DNA from 4 places in the Brenneria roseae subsp. americana genome. Region 1 is predicted to be linked to each of the others. Evidence: predicted binding sites of a transcription regulator. Region 1 holds the regulator's gene; each other region holds the start of a gene.
What was found. The regulator CRP, encoded in region 1, controls carbon source genes, mostly activating them, when cyclic AMP is high. The targets are predictions, from matches to a motif close to ATGTGANNNNNNTCACAT.
Positions count from the first base shown of each region.

Region 2: B4923_RS19390 (glycine dehydrogenase) is a predicted target of CRP. The motif match lies at 1,408-1,425, and genes of this name have one in related genera.
Region 3: yrbN (protein YrbN) is a predicted target of CRP. The motif match lies at 1,946-1,963, and genes of this name have one in related genera.
Region 4: srlA (PTS glucitol/sorbitol transporter subunit IIC) is a predicted target of CRP. The motif match lies at 1,275-1,292, and genes of this name have one in related genera.

Region 1 covers NZ_QDKJ01000009.1:15,632-18,778, forward strand. Annotated here, with positions in the region: gene B4923_RS12540 (phosphoribulokinase) at 1-99, shown strand, start outside; gene B4923_RS12545 (OsmC family protein) at 170-571, opposite strand; gene crp (cAMP-activated global transcriptional regulator CRP) at 890-1,522, shown strand; gene argD (bifunctional acetylornithine/succinyldiaminopimelate transaminase) at 1,596-2,822, opposite strand; gene B4923_RS12560 (aminodeoxychorismate synthase component II) at 2,942-3,147, opposite strand, start outside.
Region 2 covers NZ_QDKJ01000021.1:7,311-10,457, forward strand. Annotated here, with positions in the region: gene putP (sodium/proline symporter PutP) at 1-1,255, shown strand, start outside; gene B4923_RS19390 (glycine dehydrogenase) at 1,528-1,869, shown strand; gene B4923_RS19395 (SFCGS family glycine-rich protein) at 1,887-2,249, shown strand; gene B4923_RS19400 (DUF4312 family protein) at 2,252-2,551, shown strand; gene B4923_RS19405 (DUF4311 domain-containing protein) at 2,593-3,147, shown strand, end outside.
Region 3 covers NZ_QDKJ01000008.1:214,571-217,717, reverse strand. Annotated here, with positions in the region: gene pnp (polyribonucleotide nucleotidyltransferase) at 1-839, shown strand, start outside; gene nlpI (lipoprotein NlpI) at 978-1,862, shown strand; gene yrbN (protein YrbN) at 1,970-2,047, shown strand; gene B4923_RS12325 (DEAD/DEAH family ATP-dependent RNA helicase) at 2,040-3,147, shown strand, end outside.
Region 4 covers NZ_QDKJ01000007.1:169,180-172,326, forward strand. Annotated here, with positions in the region: gene srlE (PTS glucitol/sorbitol transporter subunit IIB) at 1-614, opposite strand, end outside; gene srlA (PTS glucitol/sorbitol transporter subunit IIC) at 629-1,177, opposite strand; gene fsa (fructose-6-phosphate aldolase) at 1,373-2,035, shown strand; gene dcuR (two-component system response regulator DcuR) at 2,141-2,863, opposite strand; gene B4923_RS10965 (sensor histidine kinase) at 2,856-3,147, opposite strand, start outside.

The DNA of each region.
Region 1 (3,147 bases):
AATACGCTGGTTGTCCCTGGTGGAAAAATGGGGCTGGCGATGGAGTTAATCATGGCGCCGCTGGTACAACGACTGCTGGAAGGGAAAAAGATCGAATAAGCCCGCGGCGGCACGATAAATGAAGCGCATCGCGCCACCACGATCGCAAGCATATCAGTTAGGGCGAAGGTTACCCCCCAACCTCATGGCTGTGCGTGACTTCAACGGACTGACCCAACATCAATGCAACAGAGCAGTATTTCTCGGCTGACAGCGCCACGGCTCGTTCTACCGCTTGATCGGTCAGCCCTTTTCCCGTCACGATGAAATGCAGATTAATATGGGTAAACAGACGCGGGGCTTCCGTTCTCCGTTCTGAAGTCAATTTCACTTCACAATCGACAACATTGTGACGTCCTTTTTGCAAAATCGACACGACATCAATCGCGCTACAACCACCAACCGACATCAAAACCATTTCCATCGGACTCGGCGCCTTATCACCCGCATTACCATCCATCAGAATCTGATGCCCTGATGAGGATTCGCCAAGAAACGTTAAGCCTTCAACCCATTTAACCCGTGCCTGCATGGTGCCTCCATTAAAAAATTTTTGAAATTTTATACTGTTACTATACAAAAACATCCAATAACCGGAGCTTTATCATGCTGAAGCGAGACAACACAAGACACTTCCTTCAAGCTGTGTTAAAAACGAGAATAGAATCTGCCTTTTCTGGACAAACTCAGATACAAGGAAGATGATGGCGTCGCCAGATATCAGGTTCCAGTATATTCCCTGACGTCATTCTGCTCACACGGATTTTGATTTTTTAGCAGTAACCACGCCGTACAGGGAACTCTGAGCCCTGTGATTTGCGCAGTGAATTACAACAGAGGATGATAGCGAATGGTTCTCGGCAAACCGCAAACAGACCCAACTCTCGAATGGTTCCTTTCTCATTGCCATATCCATAAGTATCCATCGAAGAGCACGCTTATTCACCAGGGTGAAAAAGCAGAAACGCTTTACTACATCGTGAAAGGCTCTGTCGCAGTGCTAATCAAAGATGAAGAAGGCAAAGAAATGATTCTCTCTTATCTCAATCAGGGAGATTTTATCGGCGAGCTTGGCCTGTTTGAAGAAGGTCAGGAGCGCAGTGCCTGGGTACGGGCAAAAACGGCTTGTGAAGTCGCTGAAATTTCTTACAAGAAATTCCGGCAGCTGATTCAGGTCAATCCAGATATCCTCATGCGTCTGTCCGCACAAATGGCGAGCCGTCTGCAGGTTACGTCGGAAAAAGTCGGTAACTTGGCTTTTCTTGATGTGACAGGCCGTATTGCTCAAACGTTGTTGAACCTGGCGAAACAACCCGATGCCATGACGCATCCGGATGGCATGCAAATAAAAATTACCCGTCAGGAAATTGGACAAATTGTTGGCTGTTCGCGTGAAACCGTGGGCCGCATTCTAAAAATGTTGGAAGACCAGAACCTGATCTCCGCACATGGCAAAACGATTGTCGTTTACGGCACTCGTTAAATCCTACTTAACCCGACAAAAAAAGCGTGAAGGCAACTTCACGCTTTTTTAATGATTTCAGGGCAATGACACATTAACCTGCGGCATTAACCACTTGCTCAACGGCTTTCGCAAACTTCGCCATTCCTTGTTCGATATCCTGCTCCTCAATAATCAGCGAAGGTACAAAGCGAATCACATTTGGTCCCGCCATCAGCACCATCACCCCTTGTTCCGCGGCTGCGGCTAAAAAGTCGCCTGCCCGCCCATGCCATTCCGGTTTCAGTTCAGCGCCCAACAATAAGCCCATGCCACGAACCTGCTCGAAAATACCGTACTGATGGTTAATCTTTTCCAACGCACTGATAAATCGATCGTGACGCTCCGCCACCCCCGCCAACACTGCTGGCGTATTGATCGTATCCAGCGCCGCTTCCGCCACGGCGCAAGCCAGAGGGTTACCGCCATAGGTCGTACCGTGTACGCCGACCGTCATCACAGAGGCAATGTCTTCGGTCGTCAGCATCGCACTGATCGGGAAACCGCCGCCCAACGCTTTCGCCGTGGTCAGGATATCCGGCGTAATACCGTAATACATATAGGTAAACAGTTTGCCCGTTCTGCCCATTCCACTTTGCACTTCATCAAAAACCAATAGCGCCTTATGCCGATCGCACAATTCACGCACGCCTTGCAGAAACTCCGGCGTGGCAGGCATGATTCCGCCCTCGCCCTGCACCGGTTCCAGCACAACCGCACAGGTGTGGTCATCCATCACCGCTTTGACCGCCGCCAGATCGTTAAAAGGCACATGCACGATATCCGCGGGTTTGGGTCCAAAACCGTCGGCATATTTTGCCTGCCCGCCAACCGAGACGGTGAATAACGTTCTTCCATGGAACGCGTTATAAAACGCAATAATCTTGGTTTTATATGGGCTATGGCGTTTGATCGCATAGTGGCGCGCCAGTTTAAAAGCCGCTTCGTTTGCCTCGGCCCCGGAGTTAGCAAAAAATACCCGATCGGCAAAGGTCGCATGAATCAGCTTGCTGGCAAGACGTAGCGCCGGCTCATTGGTAAAAATATTGCTGGTGTGCCACAGCTGTTCTCCCTGCTGTTTCAACGCGGCAACCAGAGCAGGATGGCAATGGCCAAGCGCGGTAACCGCAATACCGCCAGAGAAATCAATATATTCCCGCCCTTGCTGATCCCATACCCGGCTTCCCTTACCTTTCACCGGCACAAACTGCGCTGGTGCATAAACCGGCAGAATCACTTTATCGTGAGTTTCTCTCGTTACTGCTTTGTTCTCTGTAGCCATTTGCTGCCCCGCTCTGATATCCCATTGTTCCGAATGAAAATATAGTCATTAAATATGCATAAAAAATCAAATTCAGGCAATATTAAATCACCAACGCCGGGCAATTACTTGCTATACGATTAGATTTTAAGGAAATTATCCAGAAACTGATGCCCCTGCTGACTAAGTATGCTTTCAGGATGGAACTGTACTCCTTCCAATGGCAGTGCCCGGTGTCGAATTCCCATGATCTCATCGCGTTCACCGTCGCACTCGCTCCAGGCCGTCACCTCAAAGCAGTCAGGCAACGAGTCCGCCTCAATGACCAGCGAGTGGTAGCGCGTCA
Region 2 (3,147 bases), on a different contig from region 1:
GATCGCCATCGGCCTGACGATCGGAGCCTACCTTAACTGGAAATGGGTGGCAGGTCGTTTACGCGTTCATACCGAAGTCAACCACAATGCGCTGACGCTGCCAGATTACTTTACTCACCGTTTTGAAGACACCAGCAAATTACTGCGGGTGATTTCCGCGCTGATTATCCTGATATTTTTCACCATTTACTGCGCCTCTGGCGTCGTAGCCGGCGCCCGTCTGTTTGAGAGCACCTTTGATATGAGCTATGGCACCGCGTTATGGGTCGGAGCCGCCGCGACCATCGCCTATACGTTTATCGGCGGATTTCTGGCGGTAAGCTGGACGGATACCGTACAAGCCAGCCTGATGATCTTCGCCCTGATCCTGACGCCCGTGATGGTGATCCTGTCGCTGGGCAATATTGATACCTCGCTGATGGTGATTGAAGCGAAGAATCCCGCCAATCTGGATATGTTTAAGGGTCTGAATTTCGTCGCCATCATTTCACTGATGGGCTGGGGTCTTGGTTACTTCGGACAGCCACATATCCTGGCGCGCTTTATGGCCGCGGATTCCCACCACACCATTCACAGCGCACGCCGTATCAGTATGACCTGGATGATCCTGTGTCTGGCGGGAGCGGTGGCGGTCGGCTTCTTCGGCATTGCCTACTTTACCAACCACCCGGAACAAGCGGGTAACGTATCGCAAAACAGTGAGCGTGTGTTTATTGAACTCTCGATGCTGTTGTTCAACCCATGGATTGCCGGCGTTCTGCTATCGGCGATCCTGGCGGCGGTTATGAGCACCTTAAGCTGTCAGCTTCTGGTCTGCTCCAGCGCGATCACTGAGGATTTATACCGTCCATTTTTGCGCCCAAAAGCCACGCAGAAAGAGCTGGTGTGGGTCGGCAGGGCGATGGTGCTGCTGGTGGCGGCCATCGCCATCATCCTGTCGGCAAACCCGGAGAATCGCGTGCTGGGGCTGGTTAGCTATGCCTGGGCCGGTTTCGGCGCGGCTTTCGGTCCGGTGATTCTGATTTCCCTGCTGTGGTCGCGTATGACCCGCAACGGCGCGCTGCTCGGGATGATTGTCGGCGCGGCGACCGTACTAATATGGAAACAGTATGGCTGGCTGGGACTGTATGAAATCATCCCCGGTTTTGTGTTTGGCAGCCTGACCATTTTTGTCGTCAGTCTGCTAGGCCGTGCGCCATCTCAAGCGATTACCGAGCGTTTCAATAAAGCGGAAGCGGAATTCAAATCGATCTGATCGCGACAGGCGCCGTTCACGGCGCCTTGATCGTCTGGCGGCCCCTCACCCCAGACAACCAAACGGGGGAGATGGCGTGTCATTTCCCCCTCCTCTCCCCCGCCCCGGCATGATTCATCCGTTTCCCGGCGATATCGTTACTCACTGAAATTATGTGGTCTGGATCACTAATGCCTTCCGGATTTCCACTTTGAAGTGGAAAACAACTCGCTACAAACCCTTCTTCTCCGGCGGTAGTGTGGCATTCAACACTATTAAATCAGATACGACATGTGAATAACGGAGCGGTAATGAACAAAACCGGGAGTCGTGAAGCAGAGCAAAGCGAGCAACTCGCCGATCGCATGCTGGTATGGATCGGCGAATTACTCAAACGCCATAACATCACCCCGAATGGGGTGCAGAAACAGATGCTGGTATCCCATGTTCGGGCGATGGCGCACCGGTCGGTGACCGGCGAGCCGCTGCCGGACGTGGAGGCCAGCCTGTTTGAAGAGATTTCCGCCGACTCAATGCGTCTGGCGCGTGAAGTCGTGATGGAATTTGGCAATCTTCCCGATGAAGAGGCCTGGCTGCTGTCGGTCCACTTCGAAGTGGCAAAAGAGAACCTTTAACTGTTCAGGAGTGAGTGATGGATAAAATTACCGTAGTCATTGGCGATCGTCTGGGAAAAGGTCAGAAAGTCGCGGCCGGCGTCAAGAAAGCGGGTGGCCGTGCGGTGGTCGTGCCCGGTATGGCCGCTGATATGAAGCTCGGCGACGTAATGAAAGTGGAAAACGCCACCTTCGGTATCTCCTTCTGCGGCAGCGGCGGCGCAGGGGCGATCACGGCGCAGAATAAGCATGGCTACAAAGCCAGATACGGCATGCGTTCGGTCGAGGAAGGCGTAACGGCGATCAACGACGGCTGCAACGTGCTGGGCTTTGGCTTTATGGACAAAGAAGAGCTGGGTGAGCGTCTGGTAGAAGCCTGGAAGAAGAAATACGGTGCCTGACCATGAAAACGCAATTCACCACCACGGTTAGAGTTCGTGGCAAGGGGGAGACCAAGAGCAGAGCCTTTGCCGACGCGCTGAACCACGTTCAGGCAACGGTTATGCAGTCTTCCCCTCACATTTTACTGCGTATTGAGCCACAGGATGTGCAGGTTGTTCATGCACGTGAAGCGGTGCGTAAAGAGGCGTTTCTGTTTTTCTTTCTGCGCCGGGAACGACGCACATTCAGCGTCGAGGTGGATGTCACCGTCAACGTGACGGCCATTAATCTCGATAACGTGGATTTTGTCACGCAAACCTGACTGTTTAAACGACAAGTTGTTCAACATGAAAGGGCTGGCTGATGTTCTTAATAATATTAATAAAATCGCTCATCATCGGCGCGCTGGTCGGCGTGGGTGTCGGTGCCGGGGCGGCACGTATGTTCCATGCCCCCACCACGCAAGGGATGGGCGCGTTTCGTACACTGGGCGAGTTGAATGCCTGTGAAGGCGATCCCGCCTCTCACTTCTCCTTCGGTCTGGGCTTCTTCTTCAACGCCTGGGCCTCGTCGGTGGCGGCGGGCGCTTTCACCCAGGACGTTGACCATCGCATCATTCCCAACTGGGGCGCCGCGGCCCTGATGATAAAAAACCGCAACGTAGCGGAAACGCTGCACGATCCAAGAAAAATGGCAATTGCCTGCGGCATCATCGGCATGATTGTCGTCACCTTCCTGAACCTGACCGCGTCCTCGGTGCCGGAAGCCTTGCAGGTGACGGCGGTGAAAGTGCTGGTGCCGGCCGCCAACCTGCTGGTCAATACCGTGATGCCGGTGATTTTCTGGCTGGCGGCGATTGATGCGGGCAAGAAATCAGGTTTCTGGGCAACCGTATTTGGCGGGGCGGCGCAGCTCATT
Region 3 (3,147 bases), on a different contig from region 1:
CTGAAATTACGGAATCAAACGGTTCTTCTTCCATGGCGTCAGTCTGCGGTGCTTCTCTGGCACTGATGGATGCGGGTGTACCGATTAAAGCCGCTGTCGCAGGCATCGCTATGGGTCTGGTAAAAGAAGGTGAAAATTTTGTGGTTCTGTCCGATATTCTGGGTGATGAAGATCATCTGGGCGATATGGACTTCAAAGTGGCCGGTAGCCGTGAAGGTATCACTGCATTGCAGATGGATATCAAAATCGAGGGTATTACCCGAGAAATCATGCAGGTTGCGTTGAATCAGGCCAAAGGTGCTCGTCTGCACATTCTGGGTGTGATGGAACAGGCGATCAGTACGCCGCGTGGCGACATCTCTGAATTCGCGCCGCGTATCCATACCATCAAAATCAGCACTGACAAGATCAAAGATGTGATCGGTAAAGGTGGTTCGGTTATCCGTGCGCTGACTGAAGAAACCGGTACGACTATTGAAATTGAAGATGACGGTACAGTGAAGATTGCTTCTACAGATGGCGAAAAAGCGAAACATGCCATTCGTCGTATCGAAGAAATTACCGCTGAAATCGAAGTCGGTCGTGTCTATCAGGGTAAAGTGACGCGTATCGTTGATTTTGGCGCCTTCGTTGCCATCGGTGGTGGTAAAGAAGGTCTGGTACATATTTCTCAGATTGCCGACAAGCGCGTTGAGAAAGTGACGGACTACCTGCAAATGGGGCAGGAAGTTCCGGTCAAGGTACTGGAAGTCGATCGCCAGGGCCGTGTACGTTTGAGTATTAAAGAAGCAAATGCTCAGTCTCAGGAAGCGGCAGTGCCGTCTTCTGAGGAAGAATAACTGTTACCACAGTTGTGCAAAACACCGAATCGTTTACGTTAACGCTGGGTGTTGCGTATATCATAAGGATAAGGATGTCCTTGTGTTGAGCAGACCGGGACAGGATGTTCATCCAATGTTCGTCTTCGGGAGTGGGAAATGAAGTCTTTCTTGCGCTGGTGTTATGTTGCAACAGCACTTATGCTGGCAGGATGCAGCAACACGGATTGGCGCAAAGACGCAGTATTGGCGATTCCGTTACAGCCTACTTTGCAGCAGGAAGTGATTCTGGCGCGCATGGAACAGATCTTTGCAAGCCGGGCATTAACCGATGATGAGCGAGCACAGCTATTATATGAGCGCGGAGTGCTGTATGATAGCTTGGGGTTGCGGGCATTGGCGCGAAATGATTTTTCACAAGCGCTGGCGATCCGCCCTGATATACCAGAGGTTTTTAACTATCTGGGGATTTACTTAACGCAGGCAGGCAATTTTGATGCTGCCTATGAAGCGTTTGATTCTGTACTAGAGCTTGATCCAACTTACAATTACGCGCGTTTAAACCGGGGCATCGCTTTGTATTATGGCGGTCGTTACCTGTTAGCGCAGGATGATCTGCTGGCGTTTTATCGAGACGATCCTAATGATCCTTTCCGTTCGTTGTGGCTATACCTCGTGGAGCGAGAAATCAATCCGGAGATGGCCAAAGTAGCGTTGAAGACGCGCTATGACGGAGCACAGAAAGGGCCGTGGGGATGGAAAATTGTCGAATTCTACCTGGGCAGTATCAGTGAAAAAGCACTGATGCAGCTTCTGCAGGAAGAAGCTACGGATAACACTTCGCTCGCTGAGCATCTCAGTGAAACTGACTTCTATTTAGGTAAGCACTACCTAAGTCTGGGGGACAAGAACACCGCTTTGGCGCTGTTCAAGCTGACGGTTGCTAACAACGTTCATAACTTTGTTGAGCACCGCTATGCATTGTTGGAATTGGCGCTATTAGGCCAAGAGCAAGACGACCTATCAGGATCGGACCAGCAATAGCTGACGAACAACTATAATCAGCCTTAAAAGACTACGGTTATCACCTTGACGGGTGAGGGCTTTTTTGTTCGCTTTTTAATCCAATTTGAGCCGGTTCACACTTTTCAATGAAAATGACTGAAAATTTTCTCGACGAGTTATGTAGACTGGCCGCCATATATAATGAGGCACGTGTACATGACTGATTTATTTACTTCTTTTGCTGATTTGGGGCTGTCTGCTCCGATTATTAATGCCCTGACCGATCTGGGCTATGAAAAACCATCGCCGATTCAGGCGGAATGTATTCCTCATCTGCTGAGCGGTCGCGATGTGCTGGGTATGGCGCAGACCGGCAGTGGTAAGACTGCGGCTTTTGCTCTGCCATTATTAAATAATTTAAAACCTGAGCTAAAAGCACCGCAGATGTTGGTGTTGGCTCCGACCCGCGAACTGGCGGTGCAGGTTGCTGAAGCCTGTAGTGATTTTGCCAAGCATATGCATGGCGTGAACGTGGTTGCCTTATATGGCGGTCAACGTTATGACGTACAACTGCGTGCTTTACGCGGCGGCGCGCAGATCGTCGTCGGTACGCCGGGGCGTCTGCTGGATCACCTGAAGCGCGGTACGCTGGATCTGTCCAACCTGAGCGGTCTGGTGCTGGATGAAGCCGATGAAATGCTGCGTATGGGCTTTATTGAAGATGTAGAAAACATCATGGCGCAGATCCCGGCCAAACATCAGACCGCGCTGTTCTCTGCAACCATGCCGGAAGCGATCCGGCGTATTACGCGTCGTTTCATGACCGATCCGCAGGAAGTCCGCATTCAGTCGAGCGTGACAACGCGTCCTGATATCAGCCAGAGCTATTGGACAGTGCACGGCGTGCGTAAGAATGAAGCACTGGTCCGTTTCCTGGAGGCAGAAGATTTTGATGCGGCGATTATTTTCGTTCGTACCAAAAACGCGACGTTGGAAGTGGCAGAAGCGCTGGAGCGCAGCGGCTATAACAGCGCGGCGCTGAATGGCGACATGAACCAGGCACTGCGTGAACAAACGCTGGAACGTCTGAAAGACGGTCGTCTGGATATTCTGATCGCCACTGACGTTGCCGCTCGTGGCCTGGACGTCGAGCGTATCAGTCTGGTGGTAAACTACGATATCCCGATGGATTCTGAATCCTACGTTCACCGAATTGGCCGTACTGGCCGTGCCGGTCGTGCCGGTCGCGCATTGCTGTTTGTGGAAAACCGCGAACGTCGCCTGCTGCGCAACATTGAACGCACCATGAAACTGACGATTCCAG
Region 4 (3,147 bases), on a different contig from region 1:
AACCCGGACGCCATGATGATGCCGATCAACGCAGAGACGAATGCCATAAACGGCAGGATGGTTTTCAGTACCGTGTCGATGGTTTCCCGGCCGGCCTGGAAAAACACCGCCACCACCGACCCCATGCCCATGCCGATTTTGGCCAGCAGCCCATCGCTCTGTTCGGTAATTTTTCTGCTACTGTCGTACTCTCGCTCAATTCCGCCAGCGGTTGGAGCGGCTTTAGGCGCCGTAACCTCGTCACCCGACGCGTCCACCCGTTGAATATGCTTGTCGCGTACGCCAGAGACATAAATATCCTCGGTGATGAACTGCGCCAGCGGGCCGGACTTCCCGGTAGAGTGGATATTCACCGTCGGAATACGGCGCTTGGGATAGATCCCGCAGCGCAGCGTGCCACCACAGTCAATCACGGCTACGCCGATTTCCTCTTCCGGCGGTTCGCCGTCTTTAAAGCCATCCACCGCCGGCCAGCCGGTCAGTTCACTCAGGCGATCGACAATAGCCGGCCGCGTTCCCGCCGTTATATACACAATCTTCTTCCCGGGCACGGCCTCAATCAGTAACGGGCCACCCCAACCGCTTTCGCCTTTTTCGATACGGACTTTGTTCATATAAGAATCTCCGCTTAAAGCCGGACCTGGCGGTCAAGCTGGATGGACATTTTGCGTTCAAAGATGGAAGTGGTCAGATCGGTGATCCAGCCCCGGAAAAAATTGGTCAGCATGCCAACCAGCAAATAGCTCACGGCCAACGGCGCCAGTGGCAGCCCCAGCGTTGTCAGCCCGTTGGCGATGCCAAGGTAGACAAACAGTTCACCCGGATTGATGTGGGGAAACAGACCGTTCATCGAATGGCAGCTATAGGACGCGGCGGCATAATAGCTGGGCTTATATTTCTCCGGCATAAAACGCCCCAGACTCAACGTCATCGGGTTGCAGAACACGAAGGTGCCGATCACCGGCAAGATCAGATACCTTGATAAGGGATTGCCGGCACAGCGCTGTGCCAACCGCTCTATGCGCTCCTGACCGACAAATACAATTAAGGCGTTCATAACGACTAACAGACTTATCAGTAAAGGCAGTATGCCGGTGACCATACCGACAAAAACTTCGCCACCTTTCTGGAACAGGCCGATAAACCACTCAGCCCCGTGGGTGATGACTTCTATCATTCTCGCTCTCCTGTTTCCTCTGGTGTGTGCTCAACGGCAGACGATCGCGCCGCCACCGTTAAGATGCTAATAAAGTATAATCAAAATTCTTTTTTTAATTTTAAATTGATCACATTTTGAAAGTTATTTATTTCAAAATAAAACATAAATGATAGGTTAAGATGAAAGATAACAAATGAAGAGAGGAAAGAAGTCATGCAGATCTATCTTGATACCGCGGATATCGACGCCGTCACCCGATTAGCACGCACGCTGCCGCTGGCAGGTGTAACCACGAATCCCAGTATTATCGCCGCCGCAGGTGTTCCCATCCGTAAGCGATTACCGGAACTGCATCAGGCGTTGGCGGGGAAAGGACGTTTTTTTGCCCAGGTTCTGGCGGGAAATGCAAAGGAGATGGTCAAGGAAGCGTTTGAACTGAGGCGGTGCATTAGCGACCTGATCGTCAAAGTACCAGCCACCGCGGAAGGTCTGGCAGCGATAAAGATCTTGCACAGCGAGGGCATCCCCACGCTGGGAACCGCCGTCTACGGCGCGGCGCAAGGGCTGTTTTCCGCACTGGCGGGCGCGGAATATGTGGCGCCTTATGTCAATCGCATCGACGCCCAGGGAGGCAACGGGATACAGACAGTGAGCGAACTTCAGCAATTGCTGACGCTGCACGCGCCGCACGCCACGGTACTGGCGGCCAGTTTTAAAACGCCGCGTCAGGCGCTGGATTGCATGTTGGCAGGATGTCGGGCCATTACCCTGCCTGTCGATGTGGCGGAACAGTTTATCGATACGCCCGCCGTACTGGCGGCAATAGAAAAATTCGATAACGACTGGAAGAAAGCGTTTGGCAGCTTGACGCTATAAAATGAAGAAAATTTTCTTTCAAGATAAAAGAGAAACCGTGGCGATGCGTCTGTACGCGGAATAACGAGTTCAAACGCACCGCGTATTACGGCAGGCACGCCTGCTCTATTCGCAATACTGTCGCAATGCATCCTGTTTTTCCGGCAACAAGCGGTAGAGATACACCGGACGGCCCGTTGAACCATACAGAATATTGGTGGCAAGAATACCGGTCTCAGCCAGATAGATCAGATATTTACGGCATGAGACGCGGGAAATGCCGATAGCATTGGCCAGCATTTCCGTTGAAAATTCGGCCCCCTGATTACCTTCAATCCACTCACACACGGTGCGCAACGTTAAGCTGGTCAGCCCTTTCGGCAGTTTTTTACGCTCACTGGCCGAATTGCTGTTGGTGCGGCGAATCAGGTTATCGATATCAGACTGCGCCACGAAATCACGGTGTTTCAGTAAATTCGCTTCTTCACGGTAGGCCGTTAATGCCTGTTCAAAACGAGAGAACTGGAAAGGCTTGATCAGGTAATCCACCACACCGTAGTGCAGCGCTTTTTTGATGGTATGGACGTCACTGGCGGAAGAAATAATAATCACATCCGTCTTCTCACTGAATTCACGGATGGTTGGCAACAAATCCAGCCCGTTATCCTGCTGCATATAGATATCCAGCAACACCAGGTCGATTTCGGAATTCGGTTGCATCAGTAAATTTCTTGCCTGCTGCAATGTGGGCACTGTCGCATAACAGCTAAATCCGGAAACCTGATTCAGATAAGATTTATTTAGCTCTGCAACCATGGCATCGTCATCAACAATCAGTACATTAATCATGGTCAAACAGCCTTGCTTGATAAGGGATATTAACGAAAAACTGGGTATATACCTCAGGTTCCGACTCAAAATCGATGTGGCCGCCGATCTTTTCCAGACTCTGTTTGGTCAGATACAGGCCAATACCGCGTCCACTGCCTTTAGTGGAAAAACCTTGCTCATAAATACGTTCCTGATCCGCTAGCGCAATGCCGGGGCCGTCATCGCCAACCGTAACATGTAAACGTCCATCCTGATGATGGAAACTGACGCTGATTTCGCAATTTTCCTGGTCGTCGATGGCG